DNA from 4 places in the Staphylococcus saprophyticus subsp. saprophyticus ATCC 15305 genome. Region 1 is predicted to be linked to each of the others. Evidence: riboswitches for the same ligand, from Rfam matches in the RefSeq annotation. Region 1 holds a riboswitch; each other region holds the start of a gene.
The links. A riboswitch is a leader RNA that binds a small molecule or an ion and turns the genes downstream of it on or off. The one in region 1 is predicted to bind thiamine pyrophosphate.

Region 2: another riboswitch for thiamine pyrophosphate. It lies ahead of SSP_RS07750 (3-oxoacyl-ACP reductase); the one in region 1 lies ahead of SSP_RS12445 (thiamine phosphate synthase).
Region 3: another riboswitch for thiamine pyrophosphate. It lies ahead of SSP_RS08615 (ECF transporter S component); the one in region 1 lies ahead of SSP_RS12445 (thiamine phosphate synthase).
Region 4: another riboswitch for thiamine pyrophosphate. It lies ahead of tenA (thiaminase II); the one in region 1 lies ahead of SSP_RS12445 (thiamine phosphate synthase).

The regions. Positions count from the first base shown of each region.
Region 1 covers NC_007351.1:29,766-32,983, reverse strand. Annotated here, with positions in the region: gene xylB (xylulokinase) at 1-1,409, shown strand, start outside; TPP riboswitch at 1,546-1,655, shown strand; gene SSP_RS12445 (thiamine phosphate synthase) at 1,715-2,308, shown strand; gene SSP_RS12440 (NAD(P)/FAD-dependent oxidoreductase) at 2,301-3,218, shown strand, end outside.
Region 2 covers NC_007350.1:1,591,331-1,594,548, forward strand. Annotated here, with positions in the region: gene trmD (tRNA (guanosine(37)-N1)-methyltransferase TrmD) at 1-11, opposite strand, end outside; gene rimM (ribosome maturation factor RimM) at 11-517, opposite strand; gene rpsP (30S ribosomal protein S16) at 743-1,009, opposite strand; TPP riboswitch at 1,223-1,321, shown strand; gene SSP_RS07750 (3-oxoacyl-ACP reductase) at 1,428-2,180, shown strand; gene SSP_RS07755 (LLM class flavin-dependent oxidoreductase) at 2,202-3,218, shown strand, end outside.
Region 3 covers NC_007350.1:1,779,139-1,782,356, reverse strand. Annotated here, with positions in the region: gene SSP_RS08620 (ABC transporter ATP-binding protein) at 1-899, opposite strand, end outside; gene SSP_RS08615 (ECF transporter S component) at 912-1,487, opposite strand; TPP riboswitch at 1,574-1,675, opposite strand; gene graF (glycopeptide resistance-associated protein GraF) at 1,924-2,058, opposite strand; gene auxA (lipoteichoic acid stability factor AuxA) at 2,359-3,218, shown strand, end outside.
Region 4 covers NC_007350.1:814,760-817,977, forward strand. Annotated here, with positions in the region: gene SSP_RS03890 (single-stranded DNA-binding protein) at 145-564, shown strand; gene SSP_RS03895 (transglycosylase family protein) at 990-1,706, shown strand; TPP riboswitch at 1,837-1,935, shown strand; gene tenA (thiaminase II) at 2,013-2,702, shown strand; gene thiD (bifunctional hydroxymethylpyrimidine kinase/phosphomethylpyrimidine kinase) at 2,695-3,218, shown strand, end outside.

The DNA.
Region 1 (3,218 bases):
TAGCTAAAGTTAGTGAAGGACTTGATATAATACAACTTCAATCTGGGTGCAATGAGCAACAACCAGACGAATGGTTTGAGGCAACCAAGTCATGTATTAGACAAATATTAAGTGCTAGCGCGTTAAGCGACATTTATATTAGAGGCTTATCGTTATCTGGTCAAATGCATAGTTTAGTGGTATTAGATAGTACTAATAAACCCCTTCGAAATGCAATTTTATGGAATGATACTCGTTCAACCCATCAATGCACAACAATCGAACAACAATTTGGCGATTATATATTATCAAACCCAGTATTAGAAGGTTTTACATTAACGAAATTGCTTTGGATAAAAGATAATGAACCTAATAATTGGAACAAGATAGCAACGTTCCTATTACCTAAAGATTACGTGAGGTTTAAGCTAACTGGTAAAATAAATATGGAATATTCAGATGCTTCGAGCACATTATTATTGGACCCAAAACAAAAAAGTTGGTCAAAGACAACCGGCTCACAATTTCGCATTCACGACATTTATCCCTCACTTGTATCATCTGGAGATTTTATTGGATATGTAGAAAGCAGCCTAGCTAAATCATTAGGATTAACAGGGGAGGTAGCTGTTTTTGCTGGTGGTGGCGATAATGCATGTGGTGCACTTGGTGCAGGTGTTATCAAATCCAACGATACATTATGCAGTATTGGTACTTCTGGTACGTTATTAACTTGTGAATCAGGTGAAGGAAAGACGTATCGTCATAATTTGCACTATTTCAATCATGTTGTAGAAGATAAATCATATGTAATGGGCGTAACGCTTGCTGCTGGAGATAGTTTGAATTGGTTAAAAAAACATGTGTTTCCCGGTTTAACTTTTAACCAAATTTTAAGCTTAGCAAGTAACTCTACAATTGGTAGTGAAGGGTTGTTATTTGCCCCATACCTATCAGGTGAACGTACACCACATGGTGATTCGCAAATTAGAGGTAGCTTTATCGGGCTAAGCACTTTACATACAAATGCAGACATAGCGAGATCAGTAATTGAAGGTATTACTTATTCATTATATGAAACTTTGGTACATTTACGTGAACAAGGGAAGGACATAACGCACATTACATCAATCGGTGGCGGTGCAAGAAATGATTTTTGGTTACAATTGCAAGCAGATATATTTAATGCAAAAGTCAGTAAATTGAAATATGAAGAAGGGCCTTGTATGGGGGCGGCAATGCTAGCTATTGTCGGTTTGAGTTGGTATGAAAGCCTAGAAGATGTAGTTGATCAATTTATCGTCTATGATAGAACTTTTCTGCCGAATGAAGTGCATCATGAACGCTATGTTAAATACTTTGAAATATATCAAGAAGTCTATCGTCAGACACGACCGATAACAGCACGGTTGTTAGAGTTGTCTCTATAAGCGTGATTATGCACGATTAAGCCAGCTGACTTTAGGATACATGTTGTCAAAGTTGAAGTGAGACTTGAAAAGTAAATGATTATAAGTTAGATTGTAAGTAATCACTAAAACATTATGAAACGAAAATTTAATAGATAGAAACCACTGGAAGTGCCTTTGATAAAGGCTGAGACCGAAGTAATAACTGAGGGATTCCTAGAACCTGATCCAGTTCGCACTGGCGTAGGAAAGTGGCGTTTTCTATGATAAATGTAATCATACAACGTTATTTTTCCACCAGGAAAAGTAACGTTTTTTTATTTGGGGTGAAAATATTGTTTATTGCTATTACACCATATCAAGATTTGTCTAAATCACATATTAAGCATTACTGTGAAATCGAAGGCGTTATCGATTACTTATTAATAAGAGTGCCAATGAATACTGAAGAAGTCATTCAGTGGGTTCACGGATTACTAAAAAATGAGTTTCCTAAGGATAAGATTATTGTTCATAGTGATATCAATGTAATCATACAATGTGACTTGTCGGCAATTCATTTTAGGGAAAGTGATCCTTATATTGAGGAGGTACAAGCTAGTTATCCCGATATGCAAATAAGTATGTCTACGCACCATAAAGATGCTATTGCTAACGCTAAATATTTAGGGCTAGATTTTGTATTATTTGGACACGTATTCGAGACGTCATCTAAACCTCAACAAACACCTAGAGCAAAGTCGGAGGTTGAAGAAGCGCTACAAATTGATATTCCGATTATTGCAATTGGAGGTATTAATCAACATACTTTATCTTCTTTACCTAATGGATTTTCAGGAATAGCCGGTATTTCTGTTTTTAATCAATATTCGAAAGAAAAACTTATAAACATGAAGGAAGTGTGGGATGGACATGTATGATGTCATTATTATTGGATCGGGAGTCATGGGCATGTCAATCGCACGTGGGTTAAGTCAGTCTTTTGCGAATATAGCTGTGATAGATAGAGATGAAGCAGGTAAGCATGCATCTTATAAAGCAGGTGGGATGTTAGGCGCGCAAAATGAATTCACCAAAAATAGTGCTTTGTTTAGTTTGGCAACAACTTCTCAAAAGATGTTCAAACCTCTAAGAGATAGTTTGTTGGAAGAGGTTGGCGTGGATATTGAGTATTTAAATAGTGGATTAATAAAATTGGCTACGAACCATTATGATAATAAAAAGATTGAACAGCAATATCAATTTTTAAGACAACATTTTGCATCTGTAGAACGTCTTAGTCCTACTGATGTTCAACACATGTCCAACGGTGCTATAACTTCAAAACATACAAATGGTATTTATATGCCTGAAGATAATCAAATCAATGCAAACCGCTATACTAAAGGGTTGTTGAAGTCATTATCAAATAGACATATAGATAGAATATACCAAACAACTGTAACCCATATTGAATCCATAAAAGATGGGTACCGTGTGGAGACACGAAATGGAGCTTATTATACTGAAAAGTTAATTGTCACAGGAGGCGCTTGGACAGGAAAACTTTTACAGCAATATTTACCTTGTGAAACGGTTATTGGGGTAAAAGGAGAAGCGCTATTGGTAGAACAACCTGATTTAAACTTGAATATTACCATGTTTCTGACTAATGGTTGTTACGTCATTCCAAAATTAAAAAATAGATATTTAATCGGTGCAACAAGTTACTTTAATGATTATTCAGTTGGGGTGTCTAATTCTGGTAAATCATGGCTTAAATCACAAGCTTTGCACTATATACCAGATTTGAAAAATGGAAAAATCATAAACCAATGGTCAGGTATACGG
Region 2 (3,218 bases), on a different replicon from region 1:
TCAATCTTCATTAATCCAACAATCCTTCCATTGGTGTAATTTGAATACGTCTACCCTCTACATCAATATCCTTAACAACATCAGCGATATATGGAATCAAGTACTCTTTGTCACCTTTAACTACCCACACGTCATTTGCGCCTGTTTCGAAAATTTCTGTAACGCGTCCAATTGGTGTATCATCGTCATCAAATACAGTGCAACCAATGATATCTGAATAATAAAATTCATGTTCACCGAGTTCTATTTCTTCATGATCTCGTTCTTGCATAATGGTTTCACCTTTTAAATATTCAATATCATTAATATTATTAATGCCTTCAAATGTCAACATATGAAGACCTTTATGCATACGATAAGAAGCAATTGTGAATTCTAATGGCTCTTTATTTTTACGTTCAATAATTACAAGCTCCCCAGGCTGAAAGCGTGTTTCTGTAAAATCTGAATTTGATTTTACTTTTATTTCTCCTTTAATACCATGTGTATTAACAATTTTACCTATCTCTACCTTCATATACGTGCCTCCACTATTATTTATCTATTAAAATTGATTATGTATGCTATGATTTGTCTTATTATTATAACATGTGAAGTTATACGCAGTGACACAAATACAATATTCATGTAATGACATTTTTAAAATATCAACTTGCTTATATTATTATCGATAATGTCTATAAAAAAAGAGTACCCTTCAAGGTACCCTTACAAATCATATATTTGTTTATTTGTCGAAATCCTATTTTTGATCGTCAAATTTCTTCAAGATGCCTTCTCTTGATAAGATATTATGAACTGTATCAGTTGGTTTCGCACCATTTTTTAACCATTTAAGTGCTAATTCTTCGTCGATTTTAACTTCAGCTGCATTCACATTGTTTGGGTTGTAAGTACCGATTTGTTCGATATTACGACCGTCACGTGGTGCACGAGCATCAGCTGCTACGATACGATAGAATGGATTTCTTTTTGAACCTAAACGTGTTAAACGTAATTTAACTGCCATTTATATTCGCTCCTTTTGTTTTCATAGTTTTTATTTTCTACAAGAAATAATAATAACAGTAATTCAATAATTTGTAAAGAGTTTCTTCTTTACCAATTTCATTATTACGCAAAATTCTTTTTCTACTTTAATTCTTGGGAAGTCACATCTCCTTAATCACCCTTAACTTGACATAATTCACTAAAAAATATACATTTAACTTAAATTACATAACAAATGCACTAGGGGTGTTTCTAACTGAGATGAGTCTGACTCAAACCCTTTGAACCTGATCTAGTTTAAACTAGCGGAGGAAAGTGTGAAGTCTAGCATATTTCAATATTTTGAAGTACTTTGATACATATGTCGATATTCATTATACACAACCTTCTTTCAGGAGCGTTGTGTATTTTTTTATAGAAAATAAGGAGTGTATAAAATGAAAAAAACTGTAATTGTAACTGGTAGCAGTCGAGGATTAGGTGCGACAATCGTGAACACATTAGCGCAACAAGGACATAACGTTGTCATAAACTATCACAACAGCAGACAAGCTGCACAACAACTTGTAGATGAAATTGGAACTCATCAATCAATCGCTATCCAAGCAGATGTTACAAAACGCAATGAAATAGACGCGTTAGTTGAGAAAGCTACGCAATATTTTGGTCACATAGATGCTATAGTCAATAATGCACTTGTTGGCTTTAAATTTGACCCTGTTCAACAACAAGCATTTGTTGACCTTACATGGGAGGATTATCAACAACAAATTGATGGTACATTGAAAGCTGCTTTTAATTTGTGTCAAAGTGTTATACCTCAATTCATCGAAAGACAAAATGGCCATATCATTTCAATTGGTACAAATTTATTTCAAAATCCTGTCGTCCCTTATCATGAATATACAACAGCTAAAGCTGGTTTGATTGGTTTTTCACGCAATTTAGCTGCAGAATTAGGTCAATATGGTATCACATCTAATGTCGTTTCTGGCGGCTTATTAAAGACAACGGATGCAAGTGCAAGTACCACTACTGAAGTATTCGATTTAATTGCTCAAACCACTCCAATAAAAAAGGTAACCGCACCACAAGATGTTGCTAATATGGTTGCATATCTCGTATCAGATGAAGCAAATGGCATCACAGGTCAAAATTTTACAGTCGACGGTGGCTTAACAATGAACTAATAAGGAGGACTGAGTCATTCAATGACACAATCACAACATTTAAGCATTGGTGTACTTATCTATGCTTGTGGCCATCACCAGGCTGCATGGCGTATGCCACATTCAAGCATTGAGCGTATTGGTGATATTACTTATTATCAATCATTAGCAAGAACTGCAGAACAAGGCTTATTTGATGCCATATTTTTTGCTGACAATCAATCTTTTCCAGCTAGTTCGAAAAGTGATATGCCTGCATTTTGGTTTGATCCCCTCGTTAATTTAGCAGCAATATCGCAAGTTACACAACATGTGGGCCTAGTTGCTACGATATCTAGTACATTCTCCAATCCATTCACAGCTGCTAGACAACTACTCAGTCTAGACCATATGAGTCAAGGTCGTGCTGGTTGGAATTTAGTAACGTCAATGACTGATATGGAAGCTGCTAATCATAGTATGGACCATTTACCTGAACACGAGGAACGCTATAAAAAAGCAGATGAATTTGCACAAGTGATGAATCGTTTACTCGAATCATGGTCATTGGATGACTTTTTACACGATAAAGAAGATAATAAGTTAATCAATCCATCAGCAATCAACGCTATTAATCATGAAGGAGAACATTTCAATGTCCGTGGACCTTTAACAACCCCAAGTAGCCCTCAAGGGAAACCCATTGCAATGCAAGCGGGCGCCTCCGATCCTGGTATCGCATTAGCAACTAAATATGCTGATGCAGTTTATGCTGTTGCTTGGAATTTCAATCAAGCTAGCGCTTTCAAGAACAAATTAAATCAAAAATTGATACAAGAAGGTAAGCCTAAAGATAGTTTGAAAGTATTTCCTGGATTAGTTGCATATGTCGGACAAACTTATGAAGAAGCTTATGCAAAAAAACAAAAACTCGATGAATCTTTAGAAGTTGATACCGCTTTAAATCAATTAGCCTTTTTTATTCGTCAAAATTGCCATAGCTGGGATTTGGATGAACCGGTACCACCATTACCACCTGTCGAATCTTTTAAAGGACCTAAAGGACGCTATCAAACTGTG
Region 3 (3,218 bases), on a different replicon from region 1:
ATCATTGATTCGAGCAGTGAAGTTTTACCTGAACCATTGGACCCGGTAATGGATATCCATTCTCCCGCATTGACATTTAACTTAGGAATGTTAATGAGTTGCTGCTTTCCACGTTTAATAACTGCATCTTGAATTTGGAAATTAAAATGAGATGAATCAGAATCTGAAAAATTTAGTGCTTTTGGTGCAGAATGCCAAGCTTTTGGATGCCAAACACCATATTCAGTTAATAGCGCTTCATAATAATTTAAAATTTGAGAAGGTGGGGCATCTGCAATGATGGCACCATCATAATTCATTAAAACGACACGATCGACATGTTGCCATATATGTTCGACTTTGTGTTCTACTATAAGTACAGTTTGGTCTCGCCACAATGATTGAATTTTTTGCCATAAATCAGCAGTTGACTCTACATCTAACATCGCGGTAGGTTCATCTAAAAATAGTGTCGTTGCTTGTTGTAAAATTGTCTCAGCAATCGCAAGTTTTTGTTTCATACCGCCACTTAATTCATTAATATATTGATTTTTGTCCACGTTTAATCCAACTGTCATTAGTGCTTCCTCAATACGATGATCCATTTCTTCCCGAGGAACTTGTTGATTTTCTAGTACAAATGCAAGTTCTTCATAAACTTTAGGCATACAAAATTGAGTATCTGGATCTTGGAATATGACACCACTTGAAGGATCGACTTCTAATGCATCATATTTTAACGGCAAATCTATCAAGTTTGGCACAATGCCACTAAGTACGTTTAATAAAGTACTTTTACCTGAACCAGAAGGACCTAATAATAATACCTTTTCTTTATCTTTTATTTGAATAGACAAATTGTCGAATATTTTTTTTTGACCATTTGGATATTTCAAGCGTAAATTTTTAGTAGCTATCAACATTATTACTCCTTATAGATTGTCATAATCACTCTGGGTTGCTGGTCTGAATAATTTTGTTACACCAGTTTGGTCAAGTGCTTTAACAATATAATAAGATAAGAGACCGGCAACGATAATACCGCTAATTAATCTAAATATGATGTATAAAGCAAGATTCCAACCCGCGACTTCTCCTAGATAACCATAGGCAAAATCTAAAGGTAGTGTTGCAACTGAAGCTAAAAATCCTGCTAGCATCGCAACCATTGCTGAACGTGATTTATATCGAAAAATAGCAAATATAATTTCGCAAGCTAAACCTTGTAATAATGCATAGACCATCGTTGCAATATCAAAACGACCCATTACAATTGTTTCACCAGCACCTGCAGCAAATTCTGCAAGCACAGCAATACCGGCTTTTGGAATTATGAGATAAGCTACGACTGCTGCCATAAACCAGGCACCATAAGTGAGTTCTTCAAAATGAAGTCCAGTTACCTGTACAGCTTTATAGACAAAATTCCAAATATTATAAATAATAGCGAAAACAACTGCGATAAGCACAGTTACAAGTATTTCGGATAGTTTTAAACCTTTTGACATCATTGTTCCTCCTAATATAAAAAACGCACAACCTTCTAGAAAGTTGCGCGTTTTTATATAGGCATACGGATACCAAAGTTACTCAGTGATATCGCAATACACTTTCCTACGCTAGTTTAATCTAGATCAGGTTCAAAGGGTTTGAGGGTATACCTCATCTCAGTCACAAAACACCCCTAGTGCGAATGATTTATTTAAATTTAATTATAATGTATGACTTTTCGTCGTTTATGTCAAGGTTATGCTAGAAATTGTTGGTTAATAGAGTGATTATTTTAAGGACAAACGTTGTTATTTAAGTTTATTACATGTAATCATGTTATAAAACCCTTAAAAATAGGAATGGACACAAACCTCATTTCGATAAGATTTGATGTCGCACTCCCATATCGGATTTACATTTATATTGAATTACTATTAATACCAAGTATCTATACTAGTCTAAAGTATCTTGAATATTTTGTTTAGTTTCTTCAGTGTTATCTTTTGCAGATTCTTTTTCTTCTTTTAATTTATCCTCTGCTTTTTTAGCTTTTTCAGCTGCTTCTTTATTTAATTCTTCTTTACTCATAATTAAAGCACTCCTTCATAGTTATGATTATCTATATTTAGTATATACCACAATTGAATAAAATATAAACACTTCAATATAATTACAATAGTTTGATATGAGATTAATGTTAATTAATGGATAATGTAAATAATGCATCGATAATGTACTTAATAAGTTAAATTTATAAAATTGTTTAAACATGAATTGTAAGTGGGAATTTGACTATAAGTCATTTTATATCATACTATGGACTTATTTATTAGATAATTAAAGACAAGAACTAAATGTTCATATATAATAACTTTTGAGGTGAATGGTATGTCTTTTTTGAAGAAACACGCTGAGATATTATATAGTTATGTTATAGGCATCGTTTCGCTTTTCACAGGTCTTATCATTTTAATTAATTTACCATTAATTAATAAATTAAATGGTAAAGGTAAAATTGATTTGCACATTCATAATGTATGGGATTTTATAAATGCATTTTTTAGTGAAATAATTAGAGTAATGAGTAATTACATAGGTAATTTCCCGATAATTAGTGCCATCATTATTGCTTTATTTGGTATTGGTGTCATTATGATTGGCTTTACTTTATATAGAACGACAAGATATGACTATGATATTTCAGTATTCTTTTTAGTTATTGGTATTCTTTTTTTCATCATAACACTGATATTGATGACTCAAGTTTATAGCTTTTTTGCTATTATTTTCGTAATACCATTTGCAATTCATATTGGTTATATCGTTTATAAGGACGAGTTAAATACAGAACATAGAAAATATCATTATTTATGGATTATTTTCAGTTATGGGATAAGTTACTTAATAACGCAAATTGTTTTATACGGAAGAATTGAAAGCGATGAAATCATTCCTATTGATATTTTGAGTGTTAACACATTCTTTATTATCATGTGGTTACTTGGACAAATGTCTATTTGGAACTTCTTATTTTTAAGAAGATCACTTCCTTTAACAAAACAAGAACTTGGGGAAGAAGAACCAGAATTATCAAGAACTAACAAAGGATCAGTAACAAATCAAACGAAAGAAACATGGAAGACACTACAAGATAAAACAACAGAATTTACACGTAAAACGCGCAGAAGTGTTGATATTCAAAAAGCTAGAGATAAAAAAGATAAATTTATTGCTAAATGGAAAGAAAT
Region 4 (3,218 bases), on a different replicon from region 1:
TTATACAATCATTATAACGTAATTTTAAAAGAGAAAGGTAAAATTTGTAGAATTTAGTATTAAAACATCTTTTGAATTCTGTGTTATTGTACTTTGACGGTATTGTGTAAAATTCATAGAATATAGTTATAAAGGAGGTGACATATGATTAATAACATTGTTATCGTAGGGCGACTAACTAAGGACCCTAAAATATATGATAAGGAGGAGAAAAAATTAGCTACATTTTGTGTAGCTGTATCAAGGAACTATAAAGATAAGAATCAAACCCCGGTATGTGATTATTTATTTTGTAAAGCATTTGGAAAAATGGCAACAAACATTGAGAAATATACGAAGCAAGGCTCACTTGTAGGTATAACAGGCCAAATGCAATCACATAAATATGAAAAAGAAGGTCAGACGCATTTTGTATCAGAAATACTTATTGAATCAATTAAATTCATGTCTCCACAAAACAAAGATAAAAATGATTTACTTTTTGAACCATTCCCGCTAGAGCATTCCCAAAATGCATTTAAAGACATTAACGTACAAAATAATGATATATATGAAATTGTATAAACCACCCACCCTAAATCTACCCCTAATCTAATCATCCACTTTAATATACATTTAAATCCTACTATCAATTATACTTCTATTGGCTATCCCTCTTAAAATATCCCTATAAGAGGGATAGCTTATTTAATATAGAATCAGCAATCAAATCGCTAATAAGTAATTTAAATAAAACTGAATAATCTGATATATTACAATCATATTACGTGAAATTTTACTTTTCATAGCCTTTAAAAACTATCACAGAAGTTTTTAAAGGGATAAAAAATTATATTCAAAGATAAATTAAATGTAATTTCATTGTAAAAAAAGCCGATTTTTTTTATTTCACTGTAACCTACAACGATTTTTTGAATGTTATAGTTGTATTTGCAAATTAATCATAAATAAAAATAAACTTAATTACCTTATAGGAGGACTTTTTTACAATGAAAAAAACAGTAGTAGCATCAACATTAGCAGTTGGACTTGGCGTAACAGGATTCGCAGCAGGAAATTCAGCAGACGCTTCAGAACAAGGCGTTGACAAAGCACAATTAGCACAACAAGCTCAAAGTAATCCAGAATCATTAAATGAAGCGCCAGTACAAGACGGTGCTTATAATATAAACTTTAATTACAATAATACTGATTATAGCTTCCAATCAGACGGTCAATATTGGACTTGGAGCTATGGACAAGGTTCAACTAATGCACCAGCACAAGAAACTGCTGAGCAACCACAACAAGTTGAACAACCACAACAAACTGAGCAAGCTTCAACTGAACAACCAGCAGAAGAAGCTGCACCACAAACTGAAGAAACACAACAACCACAACAAGAAGCAACTACACAAACTACTTCAAGCTCAAATGAATCAACTTCAAATGAATCTAGTTCAAGTGAAGCTTCAGAAGGTTCATCAGTAAATGTTAACTCTCATTTACAAGCAATCGCGCAACGTGAATCAGGCGGCGACCTTAAAGCTGTTAACCCATCATCAGGTGCAGCAGGAAAATATCAATTCTTACAAAGCACATGGGATTCAGTAGCACCATCTGAATATCAAGGTGTATCACCAACAGAAGCACCTGAAGCAGTACAAGACGCAGCAGCTGTTAAACTTTACAACACAGCAGGCGCTTCACAATGGGTTACTGCATAAAAAATTAAGTGTAGTAATGAACTTAAGATAAATATTTAAAGCTGAGACATATATGTCTCAGCTTTTTTTATAGTCAGTTATTTTGCAAATTTGTCAGTATTTTGTTATCTTTTAATTAAATAAAATATAAAAACGCTACTAGGGGAGCCAGTTGGCTGAGATGATTAAATTCAGACCCTTACAACCTGATTTGGTTAATACCAACGTAGGAAAGTAGTTTAATCTAAAGTTGGGGTATAAATCCTCGCTATTAATTAACTACGTTTCTGTCGGGAATGTAGTTTTTTTATTTATAGGAGGATTTTTGTGTTATTTTCAGAACAGTTAAAAAAAGAAGCTAAACCAATTATTAATCAAATCTACCACGATCCATTTATACAAGGTATGTTACATGGGAATTTACCGACTGAAGCAACCAAATTCTATTTAAGAGCAGATGCTTCTTATTTAAATGAATTTGCGAATATATACGCACTGTTAATTCCAAAAATGGGGAACTTAAATGATGTTCGATTTTTGGTTGAACAAATTCAATTTATAGTAGATGGTGAAGTGGAAGCACATGAAATTTTAGCGGATTATGTCCAAGAAAGTTATAATGAAATCGTACAAGAGAAAGTTTGGCCACCGAGTGGCGATCATTATATTAAACATATGTATTTCAATGCGTATGCTAAAGAAAATGCTGCTTATACGATTGCTGCAATGGCACCTTGTCCTTATGTTTATCAATTCATTGCTCAAGAAGCATTAAGGGATAAAGAATTAAATAAAGATTCTATTTTAGCTAAATGGTTTGAATTTTATAGTACTGAAATGGATGAATTAGTTATTGTATTTGATAATTTAATGGATAAATTGACGAAGCATTGTAGTGAAAAAGAAAAAAATGAGATAAAACAATGCTTTTTACAAAGTACAGTACATGAAAGAAACTTTTTTAATATGTCATTTAATGAAGAATCATGGTCATATGGAGGTATGAAAAATGAATAAACCCAATATTGCATTGACAATTGCTGGTACTGATCCAACAGGAGGTGCTGGTGTAATGGCAGATTTGAAATCTTTTCATGCTTGTGGCGTATATGGTATGGTGGCTGTTACAAGCATTGTTGCGCAAAACACTAAAGGTGTACAACATATTCACAATCTTGAGCCACAGTGGTTATCTGAACAACTGGCAAGTGTGTTTGATGACGAATTACCACATGCCATTAAAACTGGTATGATTGCTTCAAAGGAAATGATGCAATTAATTCAAGAATACTTAGTGAAATATCCTGAGATACCATATGTTATTGATCCAGTTATGTTAGCTAAAAGTGGTGATTCATTGATGGATGATGACGCGAAAGCAGATTTACAAAATATATTGTTACCCTATGCAACAGTAGCGACTCCAAACTTACCAGAAGCTGAAGAAATCACTGGATTAAAGATTGATAATGAGGCAGCGATATATAAAGCAGGCAACATATTTATTAATGAAATTGGGAGTAAGGGTGTTGT